Linked DNA regions of Leptothrix cholodnii SP-6. The protein of the gene in region 1 interacts with the protein of each later gene in a pairwise test. Links are inferred from orthologs where the notes say so. Each region holds a gene or a part of one and is shown in the gene's direction. Other genes may lie near its edges. The genes, in order: rlmB, tsaE and LCHO_RS14280.

The links.
Region 2: the proteins of rlmB (region 1) and tsaE interact in binary tests that used the Escherichia coli proteins (3 or more experiments, as listed by UniProt). The link is inferred for Leptothrix cholodnii SP-6 from one-to-one orthologs.
Region 3: the proteins of rlmB (region 1) and LCHO_RS14280 interact in binary tests that used the Escherichia coli proteins (3 or more experiments, as listed by UniProt). The link is inferred for Leptothrix cholodnii SP-6 from one-to-one orthologs.

What each region holds. Positions count from the first base shown.
Region 1 is NC_010524.1:2,058,207-2,063,567, forward strand. The notes cover bases 702-3,619. They hold rlmB (23S rRNA (guanosine(2251)-2'-O)-methyltransferase RlmB), read left to right. Parts: upstream 702-1,752; coding sequence 1,753-2,487; downstream 2,488-3,619. Other genes in these bases: LCHO_RS09515 (arylesterase), read right to left, coding at 702-987; LCHO_RS09520 (ABC transporter ATP-binding protein), read left to right, coding at 1,043-1,732; LCHO_RS09530 (SIR2 family NAD-dependent protein deacylase), read left to right, coding at 2,484-3,260; upp (uracil phosphoribosyltransferase), read left to right, coding at 3,322-3,619. In the rest of the region: polyhydroxyalkanoate synthesis repressor PhaR, read left to right, coding at 1-286; more of LCHO_RS09515, read right to left, coding at 343-701; more of upp, read left to right, coding at 3,620-3,948; LCHO_RS09540 (hypothetical protein), read left to right, coding at 3,979-4,353; LCHO_RS09545 (D-2-hydroxyacid dehydrogenase family protein), read right to left, coding at 4,375-5,361. UniProt on the Escherichia coli protein: Specifically methylates the ribose of guanosine 2251 in 23S rRNA.
Region 2 is NC_010524.1:1,208,197-1,213,634, reverse strand. What follows is about bases 1,308-4,302. They hold tsaE (tRNA (adenosine(37)-N6)-threonylcarbamoyltransferase complex ATPase subunit type 1 TsaE), read left to right. Parts: upstream 1,308-2,561; coding sequence 2,562-3,044; downstream 3,045-4,302. Other genes in these bases: LCHO_RS05660 (N-acetylmuramoyl-L-alanine amidase), read left to right, coding at 3,073-4,302; queG (tRNA epoxyqueuosine(34) reductase QueG), read right to left, coding at 1,473-2,558; LCHO_RS05675 (glycerate kinase type-2 family protein), read left to right, coding at 1,308-1,463. Also shown: glxR (2-hydroxy-3-oxopropionate reductase), read left to right, coding at 1-84; more of LCHO_RS05675, read left to right, coding at 156-1,307; more of LCHO_RS05660, read left to right, coding at 4,303-4,644; LCHO_RS05655 (hypothetical protein), read left to right, coding at 4,706-5,438. UniProt on the Escherichia coli protein: Required for the formation of a threonylcarbamoyl group on adenosine at position 37 (t(6)A37) in tRNAs that read codons beginning with adenine.
Region 3 is NC_010524.1:3,139,120-3,144,431, forward strand. What follows is about bases 1,318-4,186. They hold LCHO_RS14280 (bifunctional ADP-dependent NAD(P)H-hydrate dehydratase/NAD(P)H-hydrate epimerase), read left to right. Parts: upstream 1,318-1,863; coding sequence 1,864-3,510; downstream 3,511-4,186. Other genes in these bases: LCHO_RS14270 (FAD-dependent oxidoreductase), read left to right, coding at 1,318-1,403; LCHO_RS14275 (PIN domain-containing protein), read left to right, coding at 1,400-1,861; rnr (ribonuclease R), read right to left, coding at 3,531-4,186. In the rest of the region: LCHO_RS14265 (amidase), read left to right, coding at 1-36; more of LCHO_RS14270, read left to right, coding at 36-1,317; more of rnr, read right to left, coding at 4,187-5,312. UniProt on the Escherichia coli protein: Bifunctional enzyme that catalyzes the epimerization of the S- and R-forms of NAD(P)HX and the dehydration of the S-form of NAD(P)HX at the expense of ADP, which is converted to AMP.

The sequences.
Region 1 (5,361 bases):
GGGCCTGATGGGCGCCTACCTCGAGAAGAACCTGCAGGCGTTCATCGACATGCAGAAGCGCTTCGCCGAGCAGACCGGCGGGCTCTATGAGGGCAAGGCGTTCAATGCCGATGCCTGGTCGCAGTTCATGTCGATGCAGGCGCCGGTGATGCAGGGCTTCATGGGCAGCTACCTCGAACAGTCCAAGAGCGTGTTCGCGAAGATGCAGGAGCAGATGCAGAAGCAGGCCGAGAGCTTCTTCCCCGGCATGTCGGGGCTCACGCCGCCACCGAGCAGCAAGGGTTGAAGAGTCGCCTGATTGCCTGGTGACGGCCGCACTTCGCGGTGCGATCAGGGCCGCGTTCAGCCCCGCCCGAGCCAGCCCGTCATCACCTGCCAGACGTTTTCGAGCATGCGCGGATGCGCTTGGGCGGTGGGGTGGATGCGGTCCGGCTGGAACCACTTCTGGGCGTCGGACGCGTCGGCAATGCCGGCGAGCAGGAACGGCACCAGCGCGGCACGTTCGCGCTGGGCCACCTTGCCGAACAGTCCGGCGAAATCGCGGCTGTAGGCCTGCCCGTAGTTGGGCGGCACCTGCATGCCCACGAGCATGACTGCTGCGCCAGCAGCGCGGGCCGCCTGCGCCATCGCCAGCAGGTTGGCTTCGGTCATGGCCAGCGGCAGGCCGCGCAGGGCGTCGTTGCCGCCGAGCTCGATCACCACGTGACTGGGCTTGTGCTGGACGAGCAGCGCCGGCAGGCGCGAGCGGCCACCCGAGGTGGTGTCGCCACTGATGCTGGCGTTGATCACGGTGTAGGCCGGCTTGTGCGCCGCCAGTCGGGCCTCGAGCAACGCGACCCAGCCGCTGCCGCGGGGCAGGCCGTATTCGGCCGACAGGCTGTCGCCGACCACCAGGATCTTGCGTTGCTGCGCTGCCGCCGCGAGTGCCGTGCCTGAAGACGCCAGTGCGGCGATCGCCCCTGCGCCGGCGGCGCGCAGCCCGATCAAGATACATTCGCGGCGCGAACAACAAGTCGAACGGGAAACTGGCGTGGGTACAGTCGTGGACAAGACAGGGTCGATCATCGAGGTCAAGGGCGTCACCAAGCAGGTGCATGACGCAAGCGGTGTTCTGACGATTCTGCATGAGATCTCCTTTCGCCTGGCGGCCCGGGAATCGGTCGCGATCGTGGGCGCCTCGGGCTCCGGCAAGAGCACACTGCTGTCGATCCTGGCGGGGCTGGACGTGCCCAGCGCGGGCCAGGTTCGGCTGGCGGGCATCGACCTGTTTTCGCTCGATGAAGACGCCCGCGCCGCCGTGCGCGGCGAGCACGTCGGCTTCGTGTTCCAGAGCTTTCAGCTGATGGGTCACCTCACGGCGCTCGAGAACGTCATGCTGCCGCTCGAGTTGCGCGGCGAGCGCGATGCCCGGCGCATGGCCACCGAGATGCTGCAGCGGGTCGGGCTGGGTGCGCGGCTCGGACACTTTCCGAAATTGCTGTCGGGCGGTGAACAGCAGCGTGTCGCGCTGGCGCGGGCCTTCGTGGTGCGGCCGGCCCTGCTGCTGGCCGACGAGCCCACCGGCAGCCTCGACCACGCCACCGGCGAGGCGGTGATGCAGCTGATGCTCGAACTCAACCGCGAGGTCGGCACCACGCTGGTCCTGGTGACGCACGACGTCGGCATCGCGGCACGTTGCGATCGGCAGATCCGCCTGGTCGCGGGGCGCATGCAGGTCGAGGCCGAGGCCTGACCAGCCGCTAACATCGCCCGATGTCTGCAAACAGCCTGCTTTTTGGATTCCACGCCGTCACGGTGCGCGTCAAGACCGCGCCCGCCTCGGTGCTCGAGGTGCATGTCGATCCGGCCCGGCGCGACGCGCGCATGCGCCAGTTCGTCGCGCGGGTCGAGGCCGCCGGCATCAGGCTGATCGAGACCGACGACAAGCGCCTCGGCCAGATGGCCGGCAACACGCGCCACCAGGGCGTGGTCGCGCGGGTCAACGTGCTGGCGCCGATCCACTCGCTCGACGATCTGCTCGATGCCGTCGAGGGTCCGCCGCTGGTCCTGGTGCTCGACGGCGTGACCGATCCGCACAACCTCGGCGCCTGCCTGCGCGTGGCCGACGGGGCTGGCGCCCACGCGGTGATCGCGCCCAAGGACCACGCCGTCGGTGTCAACGCCACGGTCGCCAAGGTCGCCAGCGGAGCCGCCGAGACGGTGCCGTACTTCATGGTGACGAACCTGGCGCGCACGCTCAACGAACTGAAGGAACGCGACATCCGCGTCATCGGCACCAGCGAGGACGCCACCCAGTCGATCTACGACATCGACCTGAGCGGCCCGGTCGCGATCGTGCTCGGTGCCGAAGGCCCCGGCATGCGCCAGCTCACGCGCAAGACCTGCGACGAGCTCGTGCACATCCCGATGCGCGGCGCGGTCGAGAGCCTGAACGTGTCGGTCGCGTCGGCGGTGTGCCTCTACGAAGCCCTGCGGCAGCGCCAATGAGCCTGCCGCAGAGCCGGCATCCGTTGCGGGACCTGCGCGTCCGCCTGCGTCACGCCGGGCGCATCTGCGTGTTCAGCGGCGCGGGCATGTCGGCCGAGAGCGGCATCCCGACCTTTCGTGATGCGCAGACCGGCCTGTGGGCCCGGTTCGACCCGATGCAGCTCGCCAGCGCCGAAGGCTTTCGTGCCGATCCGGCGCAGGTCTGGGACTGGTATGCGATGCGTCGCGAGGGCGTGCGCCAGGCGCAGCCCAACGCCGGGCATGTTGCGCTGGCGGCGTATGCGCGCCGGCATCCGGGGCGCCTGCGCATCGTCACGCAGAACGTCGACGACCTGCACCAGCGTGCCGGCTGTGCCGAGGTGATCCGCCTGCACGGCGACATCCTGGCCGATCGGTGGCTCGATCCCTGTGCGCATGCGGGCGCTGCCGACGCGCCGGTGTGCGAGGTCGATCCGGCCGCACCCGATGCCCGGCCGCCGCGCTGCCGGCATTGCGGCAACCTGCTGCGCCCGGCGGTGGTGTGGTTCGGTGAAAACCTGCCGTACGACGCACTGACGGCGGCCGAGGCTGCGGTCTCCGAGGCCGACGTGCTGCTGGTGGTGGGCACGTCGGGTTCGGTCTGGCCGGCGGCGGGGCTGGTGGCGCGCGCACGCCATGCCGGCGCGCACGTGGTGATCATCAATCCGCAAGCCACCGAGATCGACGAGGAGGCGCACCTGGTCCTGAGCGCTACGGCGGCCCGGATGCTGCCGCGATTGTTCGACCCCCTGTAGCCGATCGGCTGCCCGGTGCCGCTCGTTACACTGGCGTGAACTTGCCACCCCGGACTTCGCCATGCCCGTCATTGCCGTCACACATCCGCTGGTGCGCCACAAGATCGGCCTGCTGCGCGAGGCGGCGATCTCCAACAAGCAGTTCCGTGAGCTGACCCATGAACTGGCCTGCCTGCTGACCTGCGAGGCCACCGCCGACCTGCCGATGCAGGCCGCCACCATCGCGTGCTGGAGCGGGCCGGTGCAGATCGAGCAGCTGGCCGGACGCAAGATCACGGTGATGCCGATCCTGCGCGCCGGCTTGGGCATGCTCGAGGGCGTGCTCGGCCTGATCCCGACCGCCCAGGTCAGCGTGATCGGCCTGGCGCGCAACCACGCCACGCTGCAGCCCGAGTGCTACTGCGAAAAGCTCGTCGACCACCTCGACGAGCGCATCGCGTTGATCATCGACCCGATGCTCGCCACCGCCGGCTCCATGATCGCCGCCATCGACGTGCTGAAGGCACAGGGCTGCACCGATGTGCGAGCCCTGGTGCTGGTGGCCGCGCCCGAAGGCATCGCCGCGCTCGAGGCCGCGCACCCTGACGTGCGCTGCTGGGCCGCGGCCATCGACAGCCGGCTCGACGAGGTCGGCTACATCATCCCCGGCCTGGGCGATGCGGGCGACAAGATCTTCGGCACCGTCTGAATCCGCGTCTCAACTTGCGTACACCGTCCCATGTCCATGCAGACTCAATCCCCTCGCTCGCGCCCTGGCCTGACCGTGCTCGCGGCCGGCCTTGCCGTCACGTTCTTGTTGGCGGGTTGCACCCAGGAGCGCCAGAACGAGATCCGCCGCGGCATCCAGAACTGGACCGGCACCAACGGCGTGCTCGAGATCTACGCCGGTGAAAAGCTGGTGCGCCGCTTCGTCAAGATCGACAAGATGAGCACCGCCTACGGCACCGACGACAGCAATCCGCGGCCTTATCGCTACGGCTACGGCGTGCTCGACGAAAACCTCGACGGTGTCGACAGCAGTGGCGAGAAGCGGGTGTACTTCGAGGTCAGCGACTACTCGACGTCCTACGTCTTCTACGAGAGCCCGCGCTGAGCGGGCCCGAGCCGGGCATCGTCAGGGCCTTGCCGCCTTCAGCGAGTCGGGATTGACGATGTGGCTCGGCTTGCCGTCGAGGTAGTTGACGATGTTCTGGAACGCTGCGCTGAAGTACTGCTCGTAGCTGTCGAGCTCGACATAGCCGACGTGCGGCGTGCAGACCGCGTTCTCGAGGCGCAGCAGCGGATGGCCTTGCAGGATCGGCTCGCTCTCGAACACGTCGACCGCAGCCATGCCCGGACGCCCGCGGTTGAGCGCCGTCACCAGCATGTTGTCCTTGACCAGTTCGGCGCGCGAGGTGTTCACGAACAGGGCCGTGGGCTTCATGCGCGACAGATCCTCCAGCCCGATCAGGCCGCGGGTGGCTTCGACCAGCCGCAGGTGGACGCTCAGCACGTCGCTGCTCTCGAACAGGGCCTCGCGGCTGCTGGCCACGGCAAACCCGTCGGCTGCCGCCGCTGCCCGGGAGGCTTCGCTGCCCCAGACCTGCACGTCCATGCCGAACGCCAGGCCGTAGCCGGCCACGAGCCTGCCGATCCGGCCGTAGCCCCAGATGCCGAGCGTGCGTCCCTTGAGCACCAGGCCGAGGCTGAAGTTCGGCGGCATCGAACCCGCCTTCAGTCCCGACTGCTGCCACGCGCCATGCTTGAGGTTGCCGATGTACTGCGGCAGGCGCCGCATCGCCGCCATGATCAGGGCCCAGGTCAGCTCGGCCGGCGCGACCGGCGAACCCACGCCTTCGGCCACCGCGATGCCCAGTCGCGTGCAGGCTTCGATGTCGATGTGCGAGCCGGCCCGTCCGGTCTGGGCGATCAGTCGAAGGCGCGGCAGCTTCTCGAGCAGGGCCTTCGGGAACTGCGTGCGTTCACGGATCAGCACCAGGATCTCGGCATCCTTGAGGCGGATCGCCAGCTGACCGATCCCCTTGACGGTGTTGGTGAAGACTTTGGGGTTGTAGGGCTCCAGAAGCTCGGCACACTTGAGTTTGCGTACCGCGTCCTGGTA
Region 2 (5,438 bases), 850 kb from region 1 along the record:
GGTGGCAAGGGCTGGGACCACTCGGCAATGGTGCGGGCTTTGGAGACAATGGCCCACTTCGAGATCGGCCAGCAGCCCGGCTGATGCCAGCGGCTGACGGACAGGGCCGATCCACACTCACGACCGACGATCGGCGACGATCACGAAAGGCCCAGATGCCCCAGCCCGCCTCCTCCCAGGCCCATCAAGCCCAGTTGCTACGCCGCCTGTTCGACGCGGCGATCGCGTCGGCCCAGCCGGCCGTCTGCATCCCGCCGCACTTGCCCGATCCGGCCACGCTCGGCAGCGGCCGGCTGATCGTGATCGGCGCGGGCAAGGCCTCGGCGGCGATGGCGCGCGCGGTCGAGCAGCATTGGCGCGGGCCGAAGTCGCAGCTCGGCGGGCTGGTGGTCACGCGCTACGGTTACGCGGTGCCGTGCGAGCACATCGAGATCGTCGAGGCCGCCCACCCGGTGCCCGACGCCGCCGGCCTGGCCGCCGCCGAGCGCCTGCTGGCACTGGTTCAGGGCCTGACGGCCGACGACTTCGTGCTGTGCCTGATCTCGGGCGGCGGTTCGTCGCTGCTGCCGCTGCCGCTGCCGGGGCTGACGCTCGATCACAAGCAGGCCGTCAACCGCGCGCTGCTGAAATCGGGCGCCACGATCAGCGAGATGAACTGCGTGCGCCGCCATCTGTCGGCCATCAAGGGCGGGCGGCTGGCCGCGGCCTGCCATCCGGCTCGGGTGCTGACGCTGCTGCTGTCGGACGTGCCGGGCGACAACCCGATCGACATCGCCTCCGGCCCGACGGTGCCAGATCCGACCACGTGTGACGATGCGCTGGCGATCGTGCGCCGCTACGGCATCGAGCTGCCCGATGCCGTGCGCGAGGTGCTGGAAAGCGGCCGCGGTGAATCGCTCAAGCCGGGCGACGAGCGCCTGGCGCGCATCGAGACCCGCATGATCGCGACGCCGCAGATGGCGCTCGAAGCAGCAGCGGCGCTGGCGCGTGAAGCGGGCTACACGCCCTACATCCTGGGCGACGCGCTCGAAGGCGAGGCGCGCGACGTCGGCAAGGTGCTCGCGGGTATCGCGCTGCAGGTGGCGCAGCGCGGCCAGCCGGTCGCCGCGCCGTGCGTGCTGCTGTCGGGCGGCGAGACGACGGTGACGGTGCGCGGACAGGGCCGCGGCGGGCGCAACGTCGAGTGCCTGCTGTCGCTGGGCATCACGCTGGCCAGCCACCCGCGCATCCACGCGCTGGCGGGCGACACCGACGGCGTCGACGGCCAGGAGGAGATCGCCGGTGCGATCTTCACGCCACACACGCTGACCCGTGCCTGGGCGATGGGCGTCAAGCCGCTCGATCGCCTGGCTGAAAACGATGGCCACGGCTTCTTCGAGGCGCTGGGCGACGCGGTGGTGACCGGGCCGACGCTGACCAACGTCAACGACTTCCGCGCCATCCTGATCGACGCGCAGGGCTGAGCCGGGCGGCTACGCCGCGCGCTGCGCCAGCGCCCAGCCGATGTGCTCGGCGAGCATGTCGTCGGGCTCGGGCAGCGCCGACTGCAGCGCGGCGGCGATGGCCGCATCACCCGTCTCGCGCCAGGCGTTGCCCAGCGCCACCGCCAGGTTGCGCCGCCAGCGCCGATGGCCGATGCGGCGGATCGCGCTGCCTTCGGTGTGGCGCAGGAAGGCCGCCTCGTCCCAGCCCCACAGCTGCAGCAGCGTGGCCGAGACCAGCGGCGCACGCGCGTCGAAATCGGCCAGCGGGCTGCGCTGCGCGTACTTGTTCCAGGGGCAGATCAGCTGGCAGTCGTCGCAGCCGTAGATGCGGTTGCCGATCGCCGCGCGCAGTTCGATCGGGATCGGGCCGTCGTCCTCGATCGTCAGGTAGCTGATGCAACGGCGCGCGTCGAGCCGGTAGGGCGCGACGATGGCGCGGGTCGGGCAGACGTCGATGCAGGCGCTGCATTGGCCGCAATGCGGCGTGACCGGCGGCGTGGGCGGCAGGGCCAGGTCGACGTAGATCTCGCCGAGAAAGAACATCGAACCCGCCGCGCGGTCGAGCAGCAGCGTGTGCTTGCCGCGCCAGCCGAGTGCGCTGCGGCTGGCGAGTTCGACCTCGAGCACCGGCGCCGAGTCGCAGAACACGCGGTGGCCGAACGGCCCGACGGCCTGCGCGATCCGGTCGGCCAGGCGTTGCAGGCGCTGGCGCAGCACCTTGTGATAGTCGCGACCGCGGGCGTAGATCGAGATCACCGCCTCGCCGGGGCTTTGCTGGCGCGCCCGCTCGTGCTCGCGCCAGTCGGGCGGGGTGTCGCGTGGCAGGTAGTCGAGGCGGGCGGTGATGACGCGCACGGTGCCGGGGATGAGTTCGGCCGGGCGGGCGCGCTTGAGGCCGTGGGCGGCCATGTACTGCATGTCGCCGTGGAATCCGGCGGCCAGCCACGCCGTCAGGCCGGGCTCGGCGCTGGCGAGATCGACGTCGGCCACACCGATCTGGGAAAATCCCAGCGTCCGGGCCCATTCCTGCAGTTGCTCGAGCAGGGCCGGCGCGTCGATTGGAAGGTCTGACATCCGGTGATTCTAGAAACGCTGTCCCTGCACTGGCCCGACGAGGCGGCCTGCGCCGCCACCGCCGCCCGCCTGGCGCGCCACCCCGGCCTGCGCCGCGCCTGCATCGAGCTGCACGGCCCGCTGGGTGCGGGCAAGACCACGCTGGTGCGCCACCTGCTGCGCGCGCTGGGCGTGAGCGGGCGCATCAAGAGCCCGAGCTACGCGATCGTCGAGCCCTACGAGCTGCCCGCCGGTGAGTCGGGCGAGGCCGGCGCGGCGTGGCACTTCGACTTCTACCGTTTCGGCGATCCGCTCGAATGGGAGGACGCCGGCCTGCGCGATCTCTTTGCCAGCCCCGGGCTCAAGCTGGTGGAATGGCCCGAGCGGGTGGCCGGCCTGTTGCCCGCCGCCGACCTGCGCATCATCATCGAGCCGCAACTCGACGCCGGCCGGCAGGTGCAGCTGCAGCCCGGCACCGCGCTCGGCCGCGAGCTGATCTCCGATTGACCGCCCACGCTCACCAAGGACGCCCCGCATGAAGTACGACGCGACGCGCCACGGGCACTTGCCGGCCCCTCTGTCGACCCCGCCCACCGATGATCTGCCCGCCATGCATCGGCGCGGCTGGTTCCGCCAGGCCGGCGCCTGGGTGCTGATGCTCGGCGCGCCCGATCTGGTGCGCGGCGCCAACCTGGTGGCGGTGCGGGTCTGGCCGGCGGCCGACTACACGCGGGTGACGATCGAATCCGACCAGGCGCTGGTGACGCGCCATTTCGCGATCGACCAGCCGCCGCGGCTGGCGATCGACATCGACGACCTCGAGCTCAGCCCGCAGCTGCGCGACCTGGTCGCCAAGGTCGGCAACCACGACCCGCACATCGAGAAGGTGCGGCTGGGCCAGAGCGAGCCGCGCAAGGTGCGCATGGTGTTCGACCTGAAGAGCCCGAGCGAGCCGCAGGTGTTCACGCTGGCGCCGATCCCGCCGTACCGGCACCGGCTGGTGTTCGACCTGCGCCCGAGCAAGCCGCCCGATCCGCTGCTGCTGCTGGTGCGCGAACGCGAGACGGCGCTCGGCAACGCCAGCCAGGCGGCCAACCACGAGGCCGAGCAGGCCGCGTCCGACGTCGACGACGCGCTGGGCGAATTCATCGGCCGCATCGACTCGCCCGGCGCCACGCCGCCGCCCGCGCTGCCGGGTCAGCCCGGCGACGGCCCGGCCGTGGCCAGGACGCCCGAGGCGGTCGAGCCCGACCGGCCCGCCTGGCCGCCGGCCTCGGCGCCGACACCCGGGCCGGCGCAAGCCCCGGTTCCTGCGACCGCATCGGCGCCGCCGTCGGCACCCGCCGCGCCGGTGCGCCCGCCGGCCGTGCCACCGGGCCGTGCCGGCATCAACCGGCTGGTGATCGTGGCGATCGATCCCGGCCACGGCGGCGAGGACCCGGGCGCGATCGGGCCGAGCGGGCTGCGCGAGAAGGACGTCGTGCTGCAGATCGCCAGGCAGCTGCACGACCTGATCAACACCCGCCCCGGCATGCGCGCGATGCTGACGCGCGACGCCGACTTCTTCGTGCCGCTGCAGGACCGCGTGCGCAAGGCGCAGCGGGTGCAGGCCGACCTGTTCATCTCGGTGCACGCCGACGCCTTCATGCTGCCGCGCGCGCGTGGTGCGTCGGTGTTCGCGCTGTCCGAGCGCAGCGCCAGCAGCGCCGCGGCACGCTGGATGGCGCAGCGCGAGAACCGCGCCGACGCGATCGGCGGCATCAACATCAACGTCAAGGCCAACGACCGCCACGTGCTGCGCGCGCTGTTCGACATGAGCACCAGCGCGCAGATCAAGGACAGCCTGCGCATCGGCCGCGAGGTGCTGGGCCACATCGGCCAGGTCGGCAAGCTGCACAAGAACCATGTCGAGCAGGCCGGCTTCGCGGTGCTGAAGGCGCCCGACATCCCGTCGATCCTGGTCGAGACCGGCTTCATCACCAATCCCGAGGAAGAACGCCAGTTGCGCAGCCCGGCCTACCAGGCGCGTCTGGTCAAGGCGCTCTACACCGGCGTCGTGCGCTATTTCGCGCGCAACCCGCCGCTGGCGCGCAACCGCATGCTCTGACGCCGGCGGCCGTTAGGCTCGGAGCATGAACACACGCGCCACCCGATCCGCCCCGACCGCCATGACCCTGCTCGCGGCAGCCCTGGCCTGCGCGCCCGCCGTCGGCTCGGCGCAGTTGCGCCTGAGCGGCGAGCTGCCGCAGTCTCAGCCCTGCCCGGCCGCGCTGCCCGCCGGCAGCACCTGCCTGGCCGGGCGCGACTACCTCGGCGCCTCGGTCTGGCTGGCGAAACCGGCGCAGTGGAACGGCCAGCTGATCGTGTTCGCGCACGACGGCTCCGATCTGGCCGAGCCCGGCCCCGCGCGCAGCCGGCAGGACCTGTCGCGCTGGGCCGTCTGGCTGCAGGCCGGCTACGGCTGGGCGGGCTCGTCGTACCGCCAGGGCGGGCTCGAGATGCAGGCTGCGGTCGACGACACCGAGCGCGCCCGCCAGGCCTGGGTGGCGGAGTTCGGCGCGCCGCAGCGCACGCTGCTGCACGGCCACGGCTGGGGCGCAGGCGTGGCCACCCACGTGGCCGCGCGCTACACCACGCCCGATCTGCACCCGCGCCGCCCCGGCACCGGCCGGCCGCCGTATGACGCGCTGCTGCTGAGCAACGGCGTGCTGGTCGGCGCCGGCCGCGCCTACGACGGCTGGCTCGACCTGCGCGTGGTCTACCAGGCGGTCTGCAACAACCACCCGCGCCCCGACGAGCCCGTCTACCCGCTGTGGATGGGCCTGCCGCCGGCCGGCAGCGGCCAGGCCGGCCTGACGCGAGCCGAACTGGCGCAGCGGGTCGAGGCCTGCACGGGGCTGT
Region 3 (5,312 bases), 1.1 Mb from region 1 along the record:
GTCGAAGCCGCCTTGCAACCGCAGCGGGGCGCCTGATGCGCGTCGGGGTCGTCGGTGCCGGCATTGCCGGAGTCACCACCGCGTTCGAGCTGGCCGAAGCCGGCCACGAAGTGACCGTGTACGAGCGCTGCGATGCGGTCGCCGAGGCCGCCAGCTTCGCCCACGCCGGGCTGCTGACGGCCGGACTGGTGTCCCCGGCCGCAGCACCCGGCCTGCGTCGCTGGCTGCTGCGCGGACTGCGCCACCACGAGTCGGCGCTGCGCTGGCGCCCCGGCCTGGATCCGGCGCACTACCAGTGGCTGTGGCAATGGTGGCGCGCCAGCAGCAGCGGACACGCCGGCGACGTGCGCGCCATGACCGAGCTGGCGGTCATCAGCCTGCAGCGCCTCGACCAGCTCACCCGCGACCTCGGCCTCAGCCACGAGCGCAGCCGCGGCGTGCTGGTGCTGCTGCGCGACAGCCGCGAGCTCGCGCCCACCCACCGCCACGCCGGCATGCTGCGCGAGCTGGGCTGGGCAGTGAACGAGCTGACGCCGCAGGCCTGCCTGGAGATCGAGCCCCACCTCGGCCGTTCGCGCCTGGCCGGCGGCCTGCACCTGCCCGACGACGGTGTCGGCAACTGTCGCCAGATGACCCAGCAGCTGCGCGACCACGCCGAGCGGCGCCAGGGCGTGCAGTTCACGTTCGGCACCGAGGTCGGCGCCATCCGCACCGAGGGCCGACAGATCACCCTGCAGCTGCGCGCACGTGAGCGCGACGCTGCCACGCCCTCACGGCCCGGGCCCGTGCTGCGAAGCCGCGCCAGTGCGGCCCATCCGCCCGATACCGCCGAGGCCGACTTCGTGCCGACCCAGCCGCTCGACCGCGATCGTCAGGCAACCCACGATGCCGTGGTGCTGTGCAGCGGCGCCGACACGACACTGGTCCACCGGCACGCCCAGGCCCTGCCGATCCAGCCGGTCTGGGGTCACGCCGCCACCTTCCGCATCCATCCGGACGGTCAGGCGCTGCAATCGGCGGTGGTCGACGCCAGCGCGGGGGTGACGCTGTCACGGCTGGGCCCGCGGTTGCGCGTGACCGGCGGCTTCGAGCTCGGTGGCTCGCCGGGCCCGGCCGGCGAGGCCGCGCTGAGCCCGCTCTATGCCGCGCTGGACCGCTGGTTTCCGCATGCGACCGAGCGCCGGCAGGCGCAGATCTGGCGCGGCGCGCGGCCGATGCTGCCGCACGGCCCGCCGGTGATCGGGCCGAGCGCGACGCCGGGCGTCTGGCTCAACCTCGGCCACGGCGCCCACGGCTGGACACTGGCCTGCGGCAGCGCGCGCCTGCTGGCCGAACAGATCAGCGGCCGGCCCTGCTCGACCGATCCGGCGCCGTTTGCGGCCTCACGCTGGGCGCACCCATGAACCCGCCGTCCGACGTCATTCTCGACACCAACGCTGTACTCGACTGGCTGGTGTTCGCCGAACCCGCAGCCCAGCCGCTCGGCGACGCGGTACGCCGCGGCGCGCTGCGCTGGATCGCCACCCCCGACATGCGAGTCGAGCTGCACGACGTGCTCGGCCGGCTCCTGACCCACCCGCCACTGCAACGCTGGCAGGCCGCCCATGCGCCGGCGCACGCCGAAGTCGAGCGCTGGATCCGGTTGGTCGACACGCCCGCGCCGCTGTCGGCGGCGCTGCGCCTGCATTGCACCGACCCGGACGACCAGGGCTTCATCGACCTGGCGCTGGCCCGCCGCACGCCGTGGCTGGTCACCCGCGACCGCGCGCTGCTGCGCCTGGCTCGTGGCGCCCGGCCGCATGGCGTGGCGGTGCTGACGCCCGCCCAGTGGAGCGCCACGGCCGCCGCCGGGCTGGTCTGACGATGACGCCGCACCCGTTCGACGCCGCAAGCGCACCGCCCCGGTCGGTGCTGACCGGCCGCGACCGCTCGAACCTGCTGCTGCACGATGCCCGCCACGGCAGCGAGCTCGAGCGTCTGCACGCGCTGGCGCTGCCACCGCACACGCTGATGCAACGCGCCGGCCAGGCGCTGGCACGGCTGGCCATCGCGCTGGCGCCGCACAGTCGGCGGATCGAGATCGTCGCCGGCCCCGGCAACAACGGCGGCGACGGCTTCGAAGCCGCGGCCCTGTTGCAGCAGGCCGGCAAGACGGTTCGGGTCTGGTGGCTTGGCCAGCCCGATCGACAACCGGCCGATGCCGGCGCTGCGCGACTGCGGGCACTCGCCTTCGGCGTGCCGGTCGTGCCGATCGACGACACCGGCCAGACGCTGCTTCAGGACACCCTGAGCCGCTGCGATCACGGCACGCTGGTGATCGACGCCCTGCTCGGTCGCGGCCTGAACCGCGCCGCCGACGGACGGATCGCCGAACTGATCGCGACCATCAATGCGAGCGCCGCAGCCGTGCTGGCGGTCGATCTGCCGTCCGGGCTGAACGGCGACACCGGCAGCTGGCCACCGGCTCCGGCAGGCGGTGCGGCGGCGGTGATCGACGCCGACTGGACGCTCGCGCTGCTCAGCCCGGCGCCCGGACTGTTCACCGGCTCCGGCCGCGATCACGCCGGCGAGATCTGGTGGCACGACCTGGCGGTCGACCTGCAGGCCGTGCCGGCGCAGGCCGTGCTCGAGCGTGGCGCCGCCTTCGATGCGGTGGCGGTGCCGCGGCGCCACGCCCAGCACAAGGGCAGCTTCGGCGACGTGTGGGTGATCGGCGGCGCGGCATCGATGGCGGGCGCCGCGTGGCTGGCCGCACGCGCGGCGCTGCAGTGCGGCGCGGGGCGGGTCTATGTCGATCTGCTGGACGCCCGCTCGCGCCACGCCGACACGCTGCATCCCGAACTGATGCCGGGCGCCACGCCCGACGCGGCGCGGCTGGGCGCATCGACCGTGGTAGCCGGTTGCGGCGGCGGCACCGACATCGCCGCACGCCTGCCGTCGCTGCTGGCGCACGCCGCCCGCCTGGTGCTCGACGCCGATGCGCTCAATGCGATCGCCGCCGATCCGGCACTCGATCGAGCGTTGCGGGCGCGTGGCACGTCGGGCCGGCCCACCGTGATGACACCGCACCCGCTGGAGGCCGCACGGCTGCTCGGCTGCAGCGCCGCCGACGTGCAGCGCAACCGGTTCGAGGCCGCGCAGACCCTGGCCGATCGCTGGCAGGTCGTGGTCGTGCTCAAGGGATCGGGCTCGGTGATCGCCGCGCCAGGCGAGCTGCCGTCGATCAACGGCAGCGGCAACGCCGCACTGGCCACGCCCGGCAGCGGCGACGTGCTGGCCGGCTGCCTCGGCGGCCTGTGGAGCCGTCACGCCAGCACGCGCCGCGACGCAGCCTCGGGCCCGCATGCGGACTCGCTGCAAACCGCAAGGCAGGCCACGCTGGCGGCCTGCCACCTGCACGGCGCCACCGCCCAGGCGCTCAGCCCGCAGGCCGAAGCACTGCCCGCGGCACGCGTCGCCGAAGCGCTCGGCGACGAGCTGCGACGCATCGCCGCGGCACGCCGGGCCTGAGGGCAGACCCGGCGGCGGGCTCAACCGCGGCCGTTGCGCCTGGCCTTGGCCTTGCGCGCCTCGGCACCCGCGGCGCTCTTGCGTGGCGTCGCCGGCTTGCCGGTCGACTTGCCGCCGGCCTCCTTGCGGCCGGCACGGCGCACCTGGCGATCGGCGTCCTTGATGGCCGCCAGCTCGTCCTGCGCATTGGCATGGCGTTCACGCGGAGCTCGCGCCGTCGGCTGCGGCGCGGCGCCTTCGCGCACCATCCGGAAATCGATCTTGCGGCCGTCGAGATCGACGCGACTGACCTGCACCCGGATGCGCCCGCCCACCACGTAACGCACGCCGGTGCGCTCGCCACGCATTTCCTGGCGCGCCTCGTCATAGCGGAAATACTCGCCACCGAGTTCGGTGATGTGCACCAGGCCCTCGACGTAGAGCTCGTCCAGCTGCACGAACAGCCCGAAGCTGGTGACGGAACTGATCGTGCCGGCGTACTCCTCGCCGAGGCGATCGCGCATGAACTTGCACTTGAGCCAGGCCTCGACGTCGCGCGAGGCCTCGTCGGCACGCCGCTCGTTGGCGCTGCAGTGCGCGCCGGCGGCTTCCCAGGCGGCACTTTCATGGTGTGCGGCCGACACCGGTTTGCCGCGCCGGGTCTCGGCCGGCGCGGCATGGCCTTGCGGCAGCGTCAGGTGATAGCGCTTGTTGTGCAGCAGCGCCTTGATCACCCGGTGCACCAGCAGATCCGGATAGCGCCGGATCGGGCTGGTGAAGTGCGTGTAGGCGTCGTAGGCCAGGCCGAAGTGGCCGCTGTTGGTCGGCGTGTAGATCGCCTGCTGCATCGAACGCAGCAGCATCTGGTGGATCTGCGCGACGTCGGGCCGATCGCGCGTCTGCTGCGCGATCATCTGCAGCTCCGCCGGCTTGGGTTCTTCGCTCAGGACGAAACCGAGGCCCATGCTGCGCAGGTAGTTCTGCAGCGTGGTGCGTTTTTCGGGCGTCGGCCCCTCGTGCACGCGATAGACCGACGGATGTTTGCCGCCGTGGATGAAGTCGGCCGCGCAGACGTTGGCCGCCAGCATCGCCTCTTCGATCAGGCGGTGCGCCTCGGTGCGGGTGCGCGGCACGATCTTCTCGATGCGGCCGTTGTCGTCGCAGACGATCTGGGTCTCGGTGGTCTCGAAATCGACCGCCCCGCGCAGTGCGCGCTGCTTGAGCAAGGCGCGATAGATCTCGTGCAGGTGCACCAGATGAGGCACCAGTTCATGACGACGCTGCGCCTCGGGGCCGCGCGTGTTGGTCAGGATGGTCGCCACCTCGGTGTAGGTGAAGCGTGCATGCGACAGGATCACCGCCGGATAGAACTGGTAGGCGTGCACCTCGCCGCTGGCGTTGACCAGCATGTCGCACACCATCGACAGCCGCTCTTCGTCAGGGTTGAGCGAACACAGCCCGTTGGACAGCTTCTCGGGCAGCATGGGAATCACGCGCCGCGGGAAGTAGACCGAGGTCGCGCGCTCGTAGGCGTCGTCATCGAGCGGCTCGCCGGGCTTGACGTAATGGCTGACGTCGGCAATCGCCACCAGCAGGCGCCAGCCCTTGGTGCGACCGACCTTGGCCGGCTCGCAATAGACCGCGTCGTCGAAGTCGCGGGCATCTTCGCCGTCGATCGTGACCAGCGGCACATCGCGCAGGTCGATGCGGCCCTTGCAGTCGGCCGCCCGCACGCGGTCGGGCAGCTTGCCGGTCTGCGCCAGCGTCTCCGGCGAGAAACGATGCGGCACCTCGTACTTGCGCACCGCGATCTCGATCTCCAT